Regions from separate parts of the Abiotrophia defectiva ATCC 49176 genome, predicted to be linked through region 1. Evidence: predicted binding sites of a transcription regulator. Region 1 holds the regulator's gene; the other holds the start of a gene.

Evidence for each region. The regulator LexA, encoded in region 1, represses DNA repair genes until DNA is damaged. The targets are predictions, from matches to a motif close to CNAACANNTGTTNG.
Region 2: uvrB (excinuclease ABC subunit UvrB) is a predicted target of LexA. The motif match lies at 3,172-3,185, and genes of this name have one in related genera.

The regions. Positions count from the first base shown of each region.
Region 1 covers NZ_CP146287.1:932,413-937,927, forward strand. The annotation lists gene recJ (single-stranded-DNA-specific exonuclease RecJ) at 1-739, shown strand, start outside; gene V7R82_RS04400 (adenine phosphoribosyltransferase) at 739-1,251, shown strand; gene lexA (transcriptional repressor LexA) at 1,305-1,922, opposite strand; gene V7R82_RS04410 (DUF896 family protein) at 2,004-2,255, shown strand; gene V7R82_RS04415 (YneF family protein) at 2,323-2,538, shown strand; gene V7R82_RS04420 (hypothetical protein) at 2,666-3,106, shown strand; gene V7R82_RS04425 (YitT family protein) at 3,113-4,018, shown strand; gene V7R82_RS04430 (isoprenyl transferase) at 4,128-4,859, shown strand; gene V7R82_RS04435 (phosphatidate cytidylyltransferase) at 4,856-5,515, shown strand, end outside.
Region 2 covers NZ_CP146287.1:1,236,467-1,241,981, reverse strand. The annotation lists gene V7R82_RS05820 (FtsW/RodA/SpoVE family cell cycle protein) at 1-437, shown strand, start outside; gene V7R82_RS05815 (glycine cleavage system protein H) at 462-800, shown strand; gene V7R82_RS05810 (gamma-glutamyl-gamma-aminobutyrate hydrolase family protein) at 847-1,581, shown strand; gene holA (DNA polymerase III subunit delta) at 1,625-2,647, shown strand; gene rpsT (30S ribosomal protein S20) at 2,729-2,986, opposite strand; gene uvrB (excinuclease ABC subunit UvrB) at 3,220-5,202, shown strand; gene V7R82_RS05790 (hypothetical protein) at 5,378-5,515, shown strand, end outside.

The DNA.
Region 1 (5,515 bases):
TCGACAAGTGGGAGATAGCCTGACTGCTGTAGGTCATTTGGACTTAAACAAATGGCAGAATCGGGTCAGCCCTCAATTGCTCCTGTCTGATATTGGGGTCTCAGGTGCTGCCTGGTATGACTGGCGGGCAAGTGGCCAACAAGGTCGTCTCTGGCAGCTAGATCAAGTTGTCTATGTATGTCAGCGCGAGGCAGTTAAGGCTCAAGTTTCTTCTCGCCTTCAGCCCGGTTCTGCTCTGATGACCTATCAAGAAGTTCAAGGAGCCAATCTTACCCATTATCAAGGCCTAGTGCTCTTAGAGCCACCCAAGCAAATGTTGGATTTCGACCAGCTGGTGCTTAGTCAGGATTGGCAGGCCTTCTACTTGGTGCTCTATGCCCAAGAATCCAAATATTTGGCAGGTCTGCCACAAAGGGCTGACTTCGCTAAGCTTTATCGCTGGTTAGTCAGCCAGGAGCCCTTCAATTTGCGGGCTAGGTTAGCAGAAATCAGCCAAGGACTGGCCATTAATCCAGTTCAACTCAAATTAATGTTTCATGTCTTCTATGAAGCAGGTTTTGTATCAATTGAAGAGGGACAAGTGGCAGTCCAAGATGCTAGTCGCCATCAGAACACTAACTTGGAAGAAACTGCTGCCTACCGGGCTTATCAAGCCGCTATGGACAGCGAAGAAGTCTTAGTCTTTGCCACCCTCGACCAAATAAAAGAATATGTTAAAAAATTAGGAGTTAAGTCATAATGGAATTGAAGAATTATATTGCTAAAGTCATGGACTATCCAAAAGAAGGCATTGTTTTCCGTGATATTACCCCTCTCATGGCAGATGGCCCAGCTTATCACGAATCAGTTAAACAATTAGTAGACTACGCCCGTGAATTACAAGTAGATGTGATTGTAGGTCCAGAAGCACGCGGCTTTATCGTGGGCTGCCCAGTTGCTTATGAATTAGAGATTGGTTTTGCACCAGTTCGTAAGAAAGGCAAGCTACCACGCCCAACGGTCGATGTAGACTATGAATTGGAGTATGGTACCGCAACTTTAACTATGCATGAAGATGCTATTAAACCAGGCCAACGTGTCCTCATCACCGATGACCTCTTGGCAACAGGTGGGACCATTAAAGCCTCTATCGATCTAGTTGAAAAATTAGGCGGCGTTGTCGTTGGTTGTGCCTTCCTAATTGAACTCGTTGACTTAAACGGGAAAGAAAAATTAGCAGGCTACGACTACAAGGCTTTAATGCAATACTAAAAACATCAAAAATATGCCCCCAGTCATAGACTGAGGGCATGGCTTTAAGAGACTTAGAAATAACGGTAAAGGGAGACAACCTTACCCAGGATGGTCACCTGAGGCAGAATGATATCGTCCATGTGGTCATTTTCTGGCCGTAAGATGACGTGATCGGACTTCTTGAAGAAGGTCTTACAGGTGGCTTCATTATCCTCGGTCATAGCAACTACGACGTCACCATTATTGGCGCTTGCTTGACGGCGGACTGTAATGTAATCTCCATCTAGAATCCCAATATTAACCATGGATTCACCCTTAATCTCTAGCATGAAGAGTTCGCTAGGTTCATAGCGCTCTAGGCCAGGTGGGATAGGGTAGTAATCTGTGGCATGTTCAATGGCCAGAATAGGCGCACCTGCGGCTACTTGACCTAGCAAGGGAATTTGTTGGGGCTGGATGCCCAAGGCTTCCTGGGCTAGGGGAGAAAGTTCGATGGCTCGAGTCTTGCTGGCGTCACGAATAATATAACCAGCCCGTTCTAAACGTGCTAGATGGCCGTGTACAGTTGAAGTAGAAGCAAGTCCTACTGCTGCACCGATTTCCCGAACAGTAGGGGGATAGCCGTTGGCTTCAATGGCCTCATGGATACATGAGAGTATGGTTAATTGCTTAGTGGATAATGTCGTCATGTCCTCACCTTCCTTATATCTTAAGCCTATTATAGCACACTTATCAATCAAAATGCAAACGAATGTTCGTGGAGGTGTCTAATGTTATCACCAGAAAAAATTGAGCGCATCAATGTCTTAGCACGTAAGAAGAAAAGTGAGGGTTTAAACCCTGAAGAAGCCCAAGAACAAGCGGCTTTACGCCAAGAATACTTGGCTAGCTTACGCCATGGCATGCGCAATCATATTGAAGGTATGAAGATTGTCGACCAAGAGGGGACCGATGTGACCCCTGACAAACTCAAACAGATTCAAAAAGAAAAGAAAATTCATAACCGTCATTTAGAAGATTAGACTAGGCTTTTGACGGAAAGTTGTGTAAAATAGAAGAGTAATATGAAAAGAAAGTGAGGAGAAGGCAGTGCAAACATGGATTTGGTTAATCATTGTCGTAGTCGCCTTAATCGGTGGATTTGTTGGTGGCTTCTTTATGGCGCGCCGTTACATGATGAAATACTTTAAGGAAAACCCACCAATTGATGAGCGCATGATTACGCAAATGATGGCTTCAATGGGTCAAAAACCATCTAAGAAGAAGGTTCAACAAATCATGGCCCAAATGAAGGTTCGTCAATAATCAAGAGAATCAAAGTCCGCCTAATGGTGGACTTTTTCTTATCTAGGCGCTTTACTTACAGATGAAAAGTCCTAGCAAACGTGGTACACTATAAGAGTATTGAAAGTCAAATTGAGGAGGAAGCTCTATGTCTATTATCAAGGAAAATTTCGACAAACTCATTGCTGAGAAAGAACTACCAGCTGAATACTTGGAGATTGAAGGAGGCCACCATCTCTATCGTTTCCGTTTTGGTGTAACCCCAGTTCGGGACTTGATTGTGGAAGTCATTGTTCAAAATTCAGATTTACCATATTGTGATGCTCAAGTCATCTACCGCCATGTTCACATGTTGAAAGACTATAAGCAACGTGCGCAAGCCTTGGAATTGATTAACGAATTAAATGAAACTCGTACCGGTTATTTTGCCCTTTATTTAGCGGGTGATGGGGAAATCTTCCAACGTAACTTGATGCGGGCTAGCGTGGACCCACAACCGCTCTATGAAACCATTGTCTATGGTTCAGCTATTGCGAAGGATATGGTAGAAGCCTTAACTGCTGGTTTAGGACCTTCTGCTGAGGTGTAACACTTCATGCTGACGTCTTTTGTTCGCTCCAGTCAAGGACAAAGAATCCTGTCCGGTGTCGTATTATGGCTTTCAGCCCTATGTTTTGCAGTTGCCCTCAACTTATTCTATGTTCCTAATCTGATTTTTTCTAATGGCGTGCCTGGCTTGGCGCAAATTATCTTGGCCATCTTCAAGGATACGCCCCTAGCGAATCTCTTAACGGCTGGTAATCTCTATTTCATTCTCAATATTCCCTTGATGATTCTGAGTTGGCTCTATCTAGGACGGCGTTTTTCAATCTTGACCGTGACCAGTATTTTCCTGTCCACCTTAGTAAGTAACTGGGTGCCGATTCAACAAGTGACCGATAATACCTTGTTAGCTGCAATCGCTGGTGGGGTGATTTCGGGTATCGGGGTCGGGCTCTTGATTAAGTTTGGTATGTCCAGTGGAGGCTTTGATATTATTGCCCTCTTGATTGCTAAGAAAACAGGGCGCAATGTCGGCTTTATGTCCTTTTTGACCAATGGTTTGGTCATAGTTGGAGCTGGCTTCCTTAATAGTTGGGAATATGCTCTCTACAGTTGTATTGCCATCTTTATTGCAGGCATGGTTATTGATGCTATCCATACAGGTGAGCAACGTTTGACTGCTTTTGTGATTTGCCAAGACCCTAACCAAGTGGTCAAGGCCATTCAGGAGCGGGTCATCCGTGGCGTCACTCTCTTAGAAGGGCAGGGTGCCTTTTCGCATCAGCCCAAGCAAGTCCTAATGGTAGTCTTAAGTCGTTATGAACTCTATGATTTGCAGCAAGCAGTGCTTTCAGTTGATTCCCAGGCCTTCATTAATGTGGTCCAGTCCACCATGGTGACCGGTAATTTCTTAAATCGTCAGCAACAGGCCGACTTTAGAAAAGAATCAGTTGTTTAATGATCAAATCCCTTCTGATAGTTTCAGAGGGGATTTTTAGTTTAAATCGTTTCAATCAGAGGCAGAGTTTGTTATAATATAGTGGAATTTGAAGACAGGAGGGCTTGGCATGGCTGACTTAAGTAAGGTACCTGCGCACGTTGCGCTCATTATGGATGGAAATGGCCGATGGGCTAAGAAACGCTTCCTACCTCGGGTAGCAGGACACAAAAAAGGTGTCGATACCATTAAGAAAATCACCAAACGTGCCAATCAACTGGGCGTTAAGATGCTGACGGTCTATGCCTTCTCAACTGAGAACTGGAAACGACCTGAACAAGAAGTCAGCTTCTTGATGAAGTTGCCTAAGGAGTTTTTTGCCAAGTTTGTGCCTGAGTTATTGGAACAGAATGTGCGGGTAGAGACCATTGGTGACTTGGAAGGACTGCCAGAAGCCACTCGCAAGGTCCTCAAGCAAGCTATTGCCGATACGGCTCATTGTACTGGCCTGATTTTGAACTTTGCCATCAACTATGGCTCTCAAGACGAACTTTGCCATGCGGTTCAGACTTTAGCCCGTCAGGTAGCTGAGGGCACTTTGAAGCCGGAAGACATCACCCCTGACTTAATTGGCCAAAATTTAGAAACTGCCAAGTTTGGTTCATTAGCCAATCCGGACTTGATTATCCGGACCAGTGGGGAAGAGCGTCTCAGCAACTTCCTACTCTGGCAGGCGGCTTATAGTGAGTTCTATTTCACTGAACGTTTGTGGCCTGATTTTGATGAAGGCGATTTTGACCAAGCCCTAGCGGTCTATGCCAGCCGACAACGACGATTTGGAAAGGTGTTGGATACTGAATGAAAGTAAGAGTAATCAGCGCCCTAGCGGCCTTGGCCGTCCTGATTCCGGTTGTGGTGGTAGGGGGCAAGGTTTTTACGGGCATGTTCTTAATTTTAGGGGTTATGGCCTTATTTGAATTAGCCAATATGAAGAAGATTGAATACTTCAACTTGGTCGGGGTCATTGCAACCATTGCGGTTGCCCTCATGATACTGCCCAGTAACTATCAATCTGCCTTGATTCCAGGTCTTAAATTTACCTATCTCTTCTATATTTGCTGTATGTTGCTTTTAGTCCTGACGGTCTACGAGTACAAGACCTTTAACATTGAAGAAGCAGCTCTTTTGATTTTTGGTGCCCTCTACATTGGCTATGGCTTCCGTTACTTGATTGAGTTACGACAAATTAGTTTGGACTTAGTTATTTTCCAATTTGCAATTATTTTTGCAACGGATTCTGGGGCTTATATCGTTGGCCGACGTTTCGGCAAGCATAAGCTAGCGCCTCAATTGAGTCCTAATAAGACCATTGAAGGTTCGCTAGGTGGAATTGTCAGTGCGGTCGTCATCGCAGTGCTCTATAATTACTTCTTCGATCCACATTTAGGGGGCTCAGAGCACTATATTTTACTGGCCATGGCCTTGTCAGTTTTAGGTCAGCTAGGAGATTTGGTAGAG
Region 2 (5,515 bases), 300 kb from region 1:
TAGCTCAATCTATTAAAGCCATTGGGTCAGGGCAATTATCTGGTAAGGGCTTTGGAGTCTCTCAAGTCCCTGTACCAGTCCGTGAGTCTGACTTTATCTTTACGACTATTGGTGAGAACTTTGGTTTTATTGGGGCAGGGGTGCTACTCTTTGTCTACTTCATGTTAATTTACCAAATGGTGCAAACTTGTTTTGAGACCAAGAATGAATTTTACACCTATATTGCGACAGGTGTTATTACCATGATTATGTTCCATATTTTGGAAAACATTGGGATGAACATTGGGCTTTTGCCAATTACGGGGATTCCGTTACCTTTCGTCTCACAAGGGGGGTCTGCTCTCCTAGGGAATATGATTGGGATTGGGCTGATTCTGTCCATGCGTTATCACCATCGCTCCTACATGTTCTCTAGCCAGAACGACTCGGAATTTTAATCGTTGAAGAAAGGATTAAGTATTATGAAACGTTATGGCAATCAACTTTGGGTCCAAGTAGTTGGACCTGACCGTTACCGTATCGGCATGACAGACCAGCTCCAATGTGATGCGGGCGATATCTCTTACGCCAATATTGCCCCACTAGGAGCATTAGATGTCGATGATACCCTAGTTAATTTAGAAGCTTCTAAGGCGGCCATTGAGGTCGCTAGTCCCCTCAAAGGTCAAGTAGTAGCGCGAAATGAGGCGGCAGAAGCAAATCCTAGCCTCTTGGATTCTAAGAATCCGGCGGACCACTGGCTAATTGAATTAAGCCAAGTGGATACTCAAGCTTTTGAGGCGCTCGCAGAAGAGGAATAACCCCACTCACTAGCTCTATGGCTAGATATAGAAAGAAGGAATGACCATGCGGCCAGTAATCGGTGTAACGGGCAACATTATGCAAGCCCCTGAAGATAAATTCAAATCTTTTAAGGTAAACTACTCCCCTTGGGGATATACGGAAGCAGTACGCTTGGCCGGTGGGACCCCGGTCATCCTACCTATGACGGAGCCGACTTGTGCTGCCCACTACGTGAGCCTCATTGATGGTCTGGTTTTGACCGGCGGGGAGGATATCTCACCTTATCTCTATAATGAAGAGCCACATGTCAATATTGAAGCTACTTCGCCAACGCGGGATGCAGTCGAAACGGCTCTTATTAAGGAGGCCTTGGCTCAGGGGAAACCTATTTTAGCTATTTGCCGAGGCATGCAACTGGTCAACGTTGTTCTGGGCGGTAACCTCTATCAGGATTTAGCAGGCCAGGCCAATGTGACCATTCAGCACGTCCAAAAATCACGTCCAAGCATGGCAACCCATTCCATCAAGGTAAAAGCCGGTAGCTACCTGTCTCAATTAGTGGCTGATGGTTGCCTTATTAACTCCATTCACCACCAAGCCATTCGGGAATTAGGAGAGGGCTTAATCGTGTCAGCCCGCAGTAAGGATGGGGTTATCGAAGCGATTGAAAGCCAAGAAGGTTCCCTCATTCTGGGAGTTCAATGGCATCCAGAGCGCTTGACCAAACACGATGAATGCAGTATGGCGATTTTCCAAGATTTAATCGAGCGCTCGCTTGAGGCCAAACAGGCTCGTTAGTTCTTAAATTACGTAAGAAATAAATAGAAGGGAGGGGACAGGCATGACCTTTCAAGCTAGCATCAGCCAAATCCGCAAGGGCCAATTAGGGGCCAATTACTTTCTAGTTGGTACCGAGCGCTATTTGCGGCAACAGTTGCAGGATGCCCTGATTGATCAAGTAGATCAGGCAGGTAGCTTTGAAGTTAGTCGCTTTGACTTGAATGACACGGAATTAGCCGCCATTCTGGACGAGGCAGATGCCTTCTCTTTCTTTGCAGATAAGCGTGTTGTCCTGATCGATAATGCCCAGGTCCTAGTCTCAAACTCTAAGGTTAAGGTCGATGACCAAGACCAGAAGCGACTCCTAGCCTACTTGGCAGATCCTAATCCTGCTAGTTTGCTGATTTGGATCTGTGACAGTAACCAAGTCGATAAGCGCAAGAAGCTGACTAAGGCTTTCCAGGCCCAGGCAAAATGGGTCGATGTGGCGCCTTTAGACGCCAAAGAAATGGGAGCCTATCTCCAGGCCTATCTGGCAGACAGCACGCTCCAGATTGGCCGTGAGGGGTTAGAAGAGTTACGTATGAGGGTCAATGATGATTTGACCTTGGCTATGTCGGAGCTCCACAAATTGGCCCAATATAGCAATCAGGGCAAGCCTATTACCCTAGAAGTTATCAAAGACTTGGTACCGAGAAGCCTTGAGACGGATGTTTTTAGCTTGTCGCAGGCAGTCTTGAAGCGAAAGTTGAGTCAAGCGGTCCAAATTTACCAAGATTTACTTCTAGCCAAACACGAGCCCGTGGCCTTGCACGCGCTCTTGGTCAGTCAGTTTCGTTTGTTGATTCAAGTCAAATTGCTTGGACACCAGGGCTATCAGCAAGCTGAGATAGCGCAACAATTGAGCGTCCATCCCTATCGCGTTAAATTGGCTTTAGAGACGGTTAGACGCTTAGATTTAAGACAGCTCTATGATTTCTATGATGCCTTAGCGGAGGCTGATTTTCAGCTCAAACAAGGCATTGGTGTCAAGGAGATACAATTCGACTTGCTAGTGAGTCGTTATATCATAGGAAGCCCCTAATTACTGGAACAGATAGCTGTTCCAGTAATTTTTATGTTTCAATGGTAAAAAAATAAGCTACCCTCAAGGTAGCCTACTTTCTTAGTTAGCTTTAAGTAAACGAGCCAAACGTGACTTGTCACGAGCTGCTTTGTTTTTGTGGATTAAACCTTTAGTTGCTGCGCTGTCGATTTCTTTAGCAGCTAGACGGAATAATTCCTCAACGTTTGCTTCGCCAGCTTCTACTGCAGAACGGAAACGTTTAACCGCAGTACGCATTGCAGAAACGTGTGCACGGTTGCTTTCAGTCTTAGTAGCTGTTTGACGGATACGTTTTTTTGCTGATGGGTTGTTAGCCATTTGAGTCACCTCTTTCATTGCGATTTGTCTATAGTCCAAAGGACTAAGTCAACAAGCCTTATTATACATGAAAACCCGGTCAGTATGCAATAAAAAGATGGAAAATAATTCAAATTCGTCTAGCTTTACTTCTAAGTCCTTGGACTAGACAGGGGGCTAGCTTTTTGTTATGATGAGAAATGAAGCGAAAATTTGTTCGCGCATTGATTGACTAGATAGAAGGAGGAGAGGGCATGGATTTTCAATTAGTCGCCCCCTATAGCCCCAGTGGGGATCAGCCTGAAGCGATTGAAGCTCTGGTCCAAGGGGTCAATGATGGCGTTAAGGAGCAGGTCTTGTTAGGAGCAACGGGGACCGGTAAGACCTTCACCATTGCCAATGTTATTAAGCAAACGGGCAGACCGACCTTGGTTTTGGCTCACAATAAGACCCTGGCTGGGCAACTTTATAGCGAGCTATTGGAATTCTTCCCAGATAATGCGGTCGAGTACTTTGTCTCCTACTATGACTACTATCAGCCTGAAGCCTATGTGCCGTCGTCTGACACTTATATTGAAAAAGACGCCAGCATTAACGATGAGATCGATAAGCTCCGCCATTCGGCTTCTTCTGCCTTAATTGAACGCCGAGACGTCATTGTGGTGGCCTCTGTTTCCTGTATTTACGGCTTGGTTGACCCTGAGAACTACCGTAATCATGTCTTGTCCTTGCGAGAAGGCATGGAAATTCCTCGTAATCTTCTCCTGGCGCGTTTGGTTGAAATGCAATTTGTTAGAAATGACATTGACTTTCAACGGGGGACCTTCCGAGTAAGAGGCGATGTGGTAGAAATCTTCATGGCCTCGCGCGACAAGGAAGTGGTTCGGGTAGAATTCTTCGGGGACGAGATAGAACGCATCCGCGTCGTTGATTTTCTAACCGGCGAAATTAAGTACGATGTAGACCATTATCCTATTTTCCCTGCGACTCACTTTGTGGCCAGCCAGGAACAGACAGCAGTGGCAGTCGACTCCATTCGTCAGGAATTGGAAGAGCGCCTAGCCGAATTACGAGCAGACAATAAATTATTAGAAGCTCAACGCCTAGAGCAAAGAACTACCTATGATTTGGAAATGATGTTGGAAATGGGCTACTGTAGTGGGATTGAGAACTACTCCCGCCATATTGATGGTCGGGCACCAGGTCAAGCACCTTATACACTCTTAGACTTCTTCCCAGATGACTTTCTGATTGTAGTGGACGAGTCCCATATCACCATGTCGCAAATCCGCGGTATGTATAATGGTGACCGGGGCCGCAAGCAGCAGTTGATTGATTACGGCTTTCGTTTGCCGAGTGCGCTGGACAACCGACCTTTGCGCTTAGAAGAGTTCGAAGAACATGTGAACCAGATTATTTATGTTTCTGCGACGCCAGGACCTTATGAGCTAGAGCATACGGGTGGTGAGGTCATTCAACAAATCATCCGGCCAACGGGCCTCTTGGACCCAGTAGTTGAAGTGCGGCCAATTGAAGGTCAGATTGATGATTTAGTGGCTGAAATTAAGGCTCGGACTGAACGAGACGAGCGGGTCTTCATCACTACCTTAACTAAGAAAATGGCGGAAGATTTGACCGACTACCTCAAAGAGTTAGATATCAAGGTCAAGTACCTGCACAGTGATATTAAGACCCTGGAGAGAACGGAAATCATTCGAGACCTTCGTCTAGGTGTCTTTGATGTCTTAGTCGGTATAAACCTCTTACGGGAGGGCTTGGACGTGCCAGAAGTCACCCTGGTAGCTATTTTGGATGCAGACAAGGAAGGCTTCCTACGGAGTGAACGTTCCTTGGTACAAACTATTGGTCGGGCAGCTCGCAATGCGAATGGTCGCGTCATTATGTATGCGGATCAGATTACGGCTTCGATGCAGTATGCCATTGAAGAAACAGAGCGACGTCGTTCCATTCAGATGGCCTACAACCAAGAACATGGGATTGTTCCTCAAACCATCAAGAAGGAGATTCGCGATTTAATCCGGATTACCCACGATGTAGAAAACGAGGACAAGCAGGAGTCCCTCCTCAAGCAGTTCCGCAAGCTGTCTCGTCTACAAAGAGAAGAGCAATTGGAACGCTTGGAGATGGAAATGCGCCAGGCCGCCAAGGATCTCAATTTCGAAGCAGCCGCCGATCTGCGTGACATGATTATGGAACTTAAGGGTGCCTATAAATAAGCTTAAGGCAGGAAGTCACTTCCTGCCTTTTGATCTATTTACAGGGCAGGTAGGTAAATTTACTGGCATCTTTTGATAAAATTCGGCAGATTTGAGTAAATCAGTCTTTCCATTCTTGCTTAAATCTCCTATAATAGAAGTGTCTATATATTTAAGTAAAGAATAAGGTGATGGTATGCAACAGGAGGTAAAATTAAGAGGACTTGATGGACTTAAAGGTCTATTTTTATTAGTTCTTATGGGCGTTGGAATTTTTCAAGGTGATTTATTGGCGGGCCAATTGGTTCCCCTCGGTCTCTTCACTGTCCTTGGC